DNA from 2 places in the Pseudarthrobacter defluvii genome. Region 1 is predicted to be linked to the other one. Evidence: predicted binding sites of a transcription regulator. Region 1 holds the regulator's gene; the other holds the start of a gene.

Region 1 (4,412 bases):
GCGTGCGCCCGCGCTGCGCGGTCGCCCTTCCAGCGGACGATGGACCGTTCAGACTGCCAGGGAACCACCGCGTCGACGCCCAGTTCCGTGGCTGTCTCAATGGCCAGTTCGTCGCGGTCGCCTTTGGCCAAAGCCTGGACCAGCACCAGCCGGACCTCCGGCCTGTCTTCCACCGTCAGGCTGCTGCACTCCACCTCGAGCCCGGACGGTGCGGCCGAGATAACCTTTCCGGTCATCCGGGTGCCGGCGCCGTCCACGATGTCCACAGCCTCGCCCGGCGCCAGCCGCTTGACGGTGACGGCGTGCCGCGCCTCCGCCCCTTCGAGGACGAACGTGCGGCCCGGCGTCGTTGCGTCCAGGGAACCAGTGGAGGTGAAGAAGACGGGGTTGCTCACCGCTACAGGTTCCCGAACCGGTCCCGGAGCTTGGCGAACATGCCGCCGCTGGCGGCCAACTTGCCTTCGGTAATCTGCTCACCCCGGAGCTTGGCAAGTTGGCGCAGGAGGTCCTCCTGCGCGGAGTCGAGCTTGGCCGGGGTGTCCACCTGCAGATGCACCTTCAGGTCGCCGCGGCCATAGCCCCTCAGGTGGGTAACACCCAAGCCGCGCAGGGTGATGATTTCGCCTGACTGGGTTCCCGGCTTGACGTCGATCTCCTGGGTACCGTCGAAGGTTTCGAGGCTGACGTCCGTGCCCAGGGCCGCAGCGGTCATGGGGATGTGCAGGGTGGCGTGCAGGTCATCGCTTTCGCGCACGTACGTGGGGTCGTTGTTGACGCGGATCTCGACGTACAGGTCGCCCGCCGGGCCCCCTGCAGGGCCGGCCTCGCCCTGGCCGGAGAGCTGGATGCGGGTACCGGTGGCGACACCGGCGGGAACCTTGATGGTCAGCGACCGGCGGCTGCGGATGCGGCCCTGGCCACTGCATTCGTTGCAGGGATCCTTGATGACAGTGCCGAAGCCTTCGCAAGTGCCGCAGGGGGCTGCCGTCATGACCTGGCCGAGGATGGAGCGGACGGCCCGCTGGACCTGGCCGCTGCCGCCGCAGATGTCGCAGCGTTCCGGCTGGGTCCCGGGACGGCAGCAGGATCCATCACAGGTGGGACAGACCACAGCGGTGTCCACCTCGAGCTTCTTGTTGACTCCGAATACGGCGTCGCGGAGGTCGATCCGGACACTGATGAGTGCGTCCTGGCCGCGGCGGACGCGCGACGCCGGACCCGAGGCACCACCGGCGCCAAAGAAGGTGTCGAAAATGTCCTGGAACGCGAATCCCTGGCCTGCGTAACCGGCGCCGCCGAAACCGTTGTCCGTGCCGTTTTCATTGCCGGTGGTGTCGTAGATCCTGCGCTTCTGGGGATCGGAAAGGACCTCGTAGGCGTGCGTTACCGCCTTGAACCGCTCTGCAGCGTCGGCACCTGGGTTAACGTCCGGGTGAAGGGTGCGGGCCAGCTTGCGGTAGGCCTTTTTGATCTCTTCGCCCGTAGCTTCGGGTGAGACTCCAAGGACGTCATAGTGGCTGCTCAAAATTCGTGTCTCTTCCTTGTTGTACTGCGTTCAGTTGGTCGGCCAGGGCTCTTGTTTCACAGCCGGAGCAAGCTCCGGCAGCCAAGAGTCAGGGCCCCAAAATCCTCGAAAGGTAGCGGGCTACCGCCCTGACGGCGGCCATGGTGGTGGGATAGTCCATTCGGGTAGGACCGAGGATTCCCACTTTGGCTGCGCTGTCCGGACCGTAGCCGGTGGCCACCACGGAGGCCTCAGCAAGCCCGTCGTAGGGGTTCTCCCTTCCGATGCTGACAGCCACGCCCCGGTGGTCCTGGGCCATCTCGCTCAACAGCCGCAGCATCACCACCTGTTCCTCGAGCGCCTCCAGCACAGGGCCAATGCTGAGGGGAAAGTCCACATTGGACCGGGCGAGGTTGGCGGTGCCGGCCATGACCATGCGGTCTTCCCGACTGCTCTGCGCCAGCCCCTCAAGGCCGACGGCCAGCGCGTGTGCCGCCTGGCGCTGCGAGTGGGGCGTTGCAGCCACGACGGCGGGAAGGGCCTGGGCGAGGTGGCTCAGCCGGGTTCCCCCCAGGGCAGCCAGGAAACGGGTGCGCAACTCGGCCAGCGCCTCGTCGCCAAGGTCCTGGCCGACGTCCATGACGCGCTGCTCCACCTTGCCGCTGTTGGCGATGAGGACCACGAGGACCTTCCGCGGTGCCAGCAGCACGAATTCGATGTGGCGGACAAGTGCCCTGCTCAGGTGCGGGTACTGGACCACGGCCACCTGGTTGGTCAGTTGCGACAGCAGCCGAACGGTTCGGTCCAGTACGTCGTCGAGGTCGTCCGCGCCCTCCAGGAGGGTCTGGATGGCACGGCGTTCTGCAGCCGAAAGGGGCTTGACTGCCGAGATCTGGTCGACAAAGAGCCGGTAGCCCTTGTCGGTGGGGATCCGGCCGGCGCTGGTATGGGGGGCGGTGATCAGCCCCTCGTCCTCCAGCGCGGCCATGTCATTGCGGATGGTGGCGCTGGAAACGCCAAGATGATGCCGCTCCACCAGGGCCTTTGACCCAACCGGCTCGCGGGAGTGGACGTAATCCTCCACGATGGCCCGCAGTACTTCCAGTTTGCGTGGCTCGCTCACTCTCCACCTCCATCCATGGTCCGGGGCCGCCCGCCCCGCCCGGTGCCACCCGGGGGTTAGCACTCGACATGCCTAAGTGCTAACAGTCTATTATGCCTCGGCCCGTTGTTAGCATTGGTACCGCTCCGGGCGAAACTCCCGGGCTAAGGAGCTAGCGCTAGGCGGATCGATTCCATGGATTACCAGAACTGGGGCCCCCGGGGCATTTCCGCTCCCACGCGGACGGAGCTGCCCGAGGTCCCCGTGGAGCGCGGCATGGTGCTTGAGGAAGTACAGTCCGGCTGGGTGGGCGCCGTCACCCGCGTGGAGAAGTCCGGCGGAATGCACGTCGTTGCATTGGAGGACCGCCGCGGAAAGTCGCGGTCCTTCAAGCTGGGGTTCGGTTTCCTCCTCGAGGGCCAGCCCATCCGGTTGATGCCGCCGGCGCCCAAGGCGGCCGTCGGTGCTCCCGCCGGCAGGACTGCCTCCGGTTCGGTGCGCGTCTCCGGCCAGCGCGCCCAGGTTGCCAAGGCAAGCCGGATCTGGGTGGAAGGCAAGCACGACGCCGAACTGGTGGAAAAGGTCTGGGGAGACGACCTGCGCGTGGAAGGCATCGTCGTCGAGCCCCTCCACGGCATCGACGACCTGGCCGCTGCCGTCGCGGACTTCAGGCCCGGCCCGGGCCGCCGACTCGGTGTGCTGGTGGACCACCTGGTTCCCGATTCCAAGGAATCCCGGATCGCCCACGCCGTCATGGCGTCCCCGGGCGCGGCCGGCAACGTCCTGATCGTCGGGCACCCGTACGTGGACGTGTGGCAGGCAATCCGCCCTGCAGTCCTGGGCATCGAAAAATGGCCCGCCATCCCCCGCGGGCAGGACTGGAAGACCGGGATCCTCAATGCCTTCGGCTGGCCCCACGCCACGAAGGAAGACATCGGCCTCGGATGGCAGAAGCTGCTCGGTGCCGTACGCACGTACGCGGACCTCGAAGCGTCGCTGCTGGGCCGGGTTGAGGAAGTCATTGATTTCCTCACCGTGCCCTGACGGGCGGGCGACGGCCGCAAAGCCAGTATTCTTGGTAGTAGTCAGCACCAACTTGCACCTCAGAAGGACACAGACTGTGGCAGAAAACGCACGTGATCACAGGGACGGCCAGGGCCGTTCCGAGTACCATGGCGTACCCGCCAACGCCCTGCCGCTTACGGCCAGCGAAGACCGCCAATGGGCCACGCTGGCTCACTTCGGCGGAATCCTGGGGTGTATCCCGTCGCTGCTGATCTACCTGATCTTCCGCGACCGCGGGCCGTTCACCGCCCAGGAGTCCAAGGAAGCGCTGAACTTCAGCCTGCCGCCCACCATCGCCGCGGTCCTGGCCAACATCCTGGTCTTCATCCCCTACGTGGGGAACATTTTCGCGGTCATCGCCACACTGATCTGGGTGGCGCTCACGTGCTTCTCGGTGGCCGCCGGCATCCACGTCAACCGCGGCCAACCGCACCGCTACCAGTACAACCTGCGCTGGATCAAGTAGCGGCCCAGGTCAGTCCGGGAGGATGCGGCGGACCACCGCGTCTGCCAGCAGCCTGCCCTTGAGGGTCAGGACCAGGCGTCCCCGGAAAGCGGCAGCGGGCTCCACCAGGCCGCCCGCGATCAGCCCGGCCACCTCATGCCGCCCGGCAGCGCTAAGCGTTGACACCTCGAGCCCTGACTGCAGGCGCGCCTCGAGCATCACCTTTTCCAGGTTTGTGGTTTCCGCATCCAGGGTTTCCCTGCCGGCAGCCGGCGACAGCCCCTGCGACAGCCTGT
Region 2 (4,412 bases), 710 kb from region 1:
ATCACCCTCGATGGCGTGTACCAGGCGCCCGGCGGCCGCGAGGAAGACAGCGAAGGCGGCTTCGAATTCGGCGGCTGGCAGGCGCCGGTGTCCGACGACGAAGCGGGCGCCGCCATCGCTGCCGAGATCGGACGCATGGACGCGTTGCTCCTGGGGCGGGCAACCTATAACATCTTTTCGTCGTACTGGCCCCACCAGTCCGGCGACATTGCGGACGCACTTAACCGGGTGCCCAAGTTCGTCGTGTCCGGCTCCCTGCACGATCCCAGCTGGGCAGGGACCACAGTGCTGCCGGATGCCGCCGCGGCCGGCAGGCTCCGGGAGGACTACGGGCAGGTGCACATGTTCGGCAGCGGGTTCCTCATCCGGTCCCTCCTGTCGGCAGGCGTGCTGGACCGTCTTCACCTGTGGCTTTATCCCGTCGCGCTCGGACAAGGCAAGCGCCTTTTCGACGACGGCGCCGTACCCACCACTTTCAGCCTGGCCGAGCCGGCACGCAGCTTCCCCAAAGGCGCTGTGTCTTTGGTCTACGAGCCTGTAGGCGGCGTAGAGACGCGGGACATGGCGGCGGGTTAAAGGGGCCTCGTTCAGGGGACATGAAAAAGGCTGGCCCGGCAAATGCCGGACCAGCCTTCTCAGCCAAAGAGCTGGGCCCACGCCGTCAGGGTTCCCTAACCGAGCGAAGCGAGGTTAGGGAGACGGTGGGGACTAGTGGCTGTGGCCTGCGTGCTCGTCCTCTTCGGCCGGCTTCTCCACGACCAGGGTCTCGGTGGTGAGAACCAGGGCGGCGATGGAGGCCGCGTTGCGGAGGGCTGCACGGGTGACCTTGACGGGGTCGATGACGCCCGCGCCGATCAGGTCCTCGTACTCGCCGGACTTGGCGTTGAAGCCGTTGTTGACCTCGGCGTCGGCAACCTTGGCGGCCACCACGTAGCCGTCGAAGCCGGCGTTCTGGGCGATCCAGCGCAGCGGCTGGACCAGCGCGCGGCGGACGATGCCTACGGCTGCCGCGGCGTCGCCTTCCAGGGCCTTGACCGAGGCGTCCTCATCCAGTGCCTTGAGGGCGTGGACCAGGGCGGAGCCGCCACCGGAGACGATGCCTTCTTCAAGGGCAGCGCGGGTGGAGGACACGGCGTCCTCGATGCGGTGCTTCTTTTCCTTCAGCTCAACCTCGGTGGCCGCGCCGACCTTGATGACGCCGATGCCGCCGGCCAGCTTGGCCAGGCGCTCCTGGAGCTTTTCGCGGTCCCAGTCGGAGTCGGTGCGGGTCAGCTCGGCGCGCAACTGGGCAACCCGTGCCGCTACGTCCTCGGCCGAACCGGCGCCGTCCACGATGGTGGTGTTGTCCTTGGTGACGGTGATGCGGCGGGCGGTACCCAGCACCTCCAGGCCAACGGAGTCCAGGCTCAGGCCCAGCTCCGGGGAGACAACCTGCGCGCCGGTGAGGGTGGCGATGTCCTGCAGCATGGCCTTGCGGCGGTCACCGAAGCCCGGAGCCTTGACGGCAACGACGTTCAGGGTGCCGCGGATGCGGTTGACGATCAGCGTGGACAGGGCCTCGCCCTCAACGTCTTCGGCAATGATGAACAGCGGCTTGGAGGCCTGCAGCGCCTTTTCGAGCAGCGGCAGGAATTCCTGGATGGAGGAGATCTTGCCCTGGTTGATCAGGATGAGTGCGTCCTCGAGGACAGCTTCCTGGCGCTCCGCGTCGGTGACGAAGTACGGAGACAGGTAGCCCTTGTCGAACTGCATGCCCTCGGTGAGGACCAGTTCGGTCTGCGTGGTGGAGGACTCTTCGATGGTGATGACGCCATCCTTGCCCACCTTGCCGAAGGCCTCGGCGAGGAGCTCGCCGATTTCGTCGCTCTGGGCGGAGATGGCGGCAACGTTTGCCACCTGGGTGCCTTCAACCGGCCGGGCGTTCTCCAGCAGGCGGGCAGCCACGGCTTCAACCGCAACTTCGATGCCGCGCTTGATCTGGCCGGGGGCAGCGCCGGCTGCAACGTTGCGCAGGCCTTCCTTGACCAGGGCCTGGGCCAGGACCGTGGCGGTGGTGGTGCCGTCGCCGGCAACGTCGTTGGTCTTGGTGGCTACTTCCTTGGCCAGCTGGGCGCCAAGGTTCTCGTAGGGATCGTCCAGTTCCACTTCGCGGGCGATGGTGACGCCGTCGTTCGTGATGGTGGGGGCGCCCCACTTCTTGTCCAGGACGACGTTGCGGCCGCGCGGGCCGAGCGTCACCTTGACGGTGTTCGCGAGCTTATCGATGCCGGCCTCAAGGGACCGGCGGGCAGCGTCATTAAACGCAAGCTGCTTTGCCATGGTTTTGTCCTTTCAAAGACAGAACCCCGCACTACCGGCCAGCATGAGCATGGCCGGCGGCACGGGGATCCGGAAGAGTTACTTTACGACGATCGCCAGGACGTCGCGGGCGGAGAGCACAAGGTACTCGGTGCCGCCGGTCTTGACTTCGGTTCCGCCGTACTTGGAGTAGATGACAACGTCGCCAACGGCTACGTCAACGGGGACGCGGTTGCCGTCTTCGAAGCGGCCGGGGCCTACTGCGACAACTTCGCCTTCCTGCGGCTTCTCCTGTGCGGAGTCCGGGATGACCAGGCCGGAAGCCGTGGTCTGCTCGGCTTCGAGCGGGCGGACAACAATACGATCCTCAAGAGGCTTAATAGAGACCGACACTCGGACCTCTCCTTTTCGTCAGCAAATTCGTGGACTGGAAAGCTTTCCGCCGTAGCTGGCAAACCGTCGTCGCGGTGCCGGCAGCAGCCTGGCTGGCAGCTCTTCATGTGTTAGCACCCTCCTAGGGAGAGTGCTAATGAAGACTCTATGTAAGGGTTAGCACTCGGTCAAGGTGAGTGCCAACGTTTCGTCACGGGCGTACGCCATTAGCAGGACGTACGACGCCGGGTGGCGGGGCCGAAGCCGCAGCGCACCTACCGGCCCAGGTCGTCGAAGTCCACGTCTTCGCCGCCGTCGGAATCGCCGCCACCCTGCTTCCGGCCCCGATAGAGGAACCACCCGGATCCCGCTGCGGCGAGCAGCGCAATAACGAGGAAAACGATGCTCCCCGCCCGGGCGCCGTCGTACAGCCCGCGGATGTCCTTGGCCTCCTGGGTGTTGTCCTGGATGTCGTTGCCGCCCACGGAGTAGACGGTGGCGTTAAAGGTGTCCAGCAGGAAGATGATCACCAGCAGGGCGATGCAGACCACGGCCACCACGGCAGCGGCGATCAGCACGGGACGGGCGAACCTGGCCGGCCCGCTGTGGCGGGGCTCGTGGTCCGCGGTCTCTCCGGGGGCTGCGCTCTCATCCATGGTTTCAACAGTATCCGCATCCCGGCCGCGCGCTCCTCCACTACGCTGGAACCCATGGCTCACGCTCCCCAGGACCAGATTGCACAGGACCAGATCGCACCGCTGTTGACCCCCGAGGGCTGGGAGCTGCTGGCGTCCCTGGGCCCCTACCGGGACGAGGATTCGTTCGAGCTTAATTCCGCCCTCCGCAAGGCCGGGCACTCTCCCGAGCTCGTATCCGCCGTGCTCACGCAGTCCCGGCTGCGGACCCGGGCCGAGGCGAAATTCGGCGAGTTTGCCCGGCAGATGCTCTTCACCCAGGCCGGACTGGAGCAGGCCACGCGCCTGAATGTCGCCGCCCACCACGCACGCCGGTTCGCGGCTGCGGGGATCAACCACGTGGCGGACCTGGGCTGCGGCCTCGGCGCCGACTCACTGGCCCTGGCTTCCCTGGACATCAACGTCACCGCCGTCGAAATGGATGAAACCACCGCGGCCTGCGCCACAGTGAACCTCATCCCGTTCCCCAACGCCACGGTGGTCCACGCGGACGCGGCGGCGGTCCCGCTGGAAGGGATCGACGGCGTCTGGCTGGATCCGGCCCGCCGCGTCACCTCCACCTCCGGCACCAAACGGATCTGGGACCCCGAGGCGTTCTCGCCGCCGTTGTCCTTCGTGGAGTCGCTCGCCGCCGGGGGGAAGGCGGTGGGAGTGAAGATGGGCCCGGGCATGCCGCACGAATCCGTTCCCGCCGGGTGCGAGGCGCAATGGGTGTCGGTAGGCGGCGACGTCACCGAAGTGACCTTGTGGTTCAACGCCGTGCGCAGGCCCGGTGTCCGCCGCGCTGCCCTGGTCCTGGGTTCCCAAGGGCCGGCCGAGCTCACCAGCGGGGAGGACTTCGGCGCCGGCCCGACAGCGCCGGTGGGAGCCGTGGAGGGGTACCTGTACGAACCCGACGGCGCCGTGATCCGCACCGGGTTGGTGGCGGACGTGGCGCTGGAACTCGGCGGACACTTGGTGGATGAGCACATCGCCTACATCTGCGCCCCGGAGCTCCTGGACACCCCCTTTGCCAGGGCCTACAAGGTCCTGCAGGTCATGCCCTAC

Evidence for each region. Region 1 encodes HrcA, which represses chaperone genes, less so after heat shock. Its sites were predicted from a motif close to TTNGCACTCGNNNNNNNCGAGTGCNAA; they were not measured.
Region 2: groES (co-chaperone GroES) is a predicted target of HrcA. The motif match lies at 2,848-2,874, and genes of this name have one in related genera.

Annotation. Positions count from the first base shown of each region.
Region 1 covers NZ_CP066362.1:2,141,385-2,145,796, forward strand. Annotated here, with positions in the region: gene JCQ34_RS09860 (16S rRNA (uracil(1498)-N(3))-methyltransferase) at 1-395, opposite strand, end outside; gene dnaJ (molecular chaperone DnaJ) at 398-1,525, opposite strand; gene hrcA (heat-inducible transcriptional repressor HrcA) at 1,614-2,627, opposite strand; gene JCQ34_RS09875 (DUF3097 domain-containing protein) at 2,802-3,650, shown strand; gene JCQ34_RS09880 (DUF4870 domain-containing protein) at 3,727-4,137, shown strand; gene hemW (radical SAM family heme chaperone HemW) at 4,147-4,412, opposite strand, start outside.
Region 2 covers NZ_CP066362.1:2,848,582-2,852,993, forward strand. Annotated here, with positions in the region: gene JCQ34_RS13115 (dihydrofolate reductase family protein) at 1-576, shown strand, start outside; gene groL (chaperonin GroEL) at 709-2,319, opposite strand; gene groES (co-chaperone GroES) at 2,398-2,691, opposite strand; gene JCQ34_RS13130 (hypothetical protein) at 2,946-3,326, opposite strand; gene JCQ34_RS13135 (class I SAM-dependent methyltransferase) at 3,381-4,412, shown strand, end outside.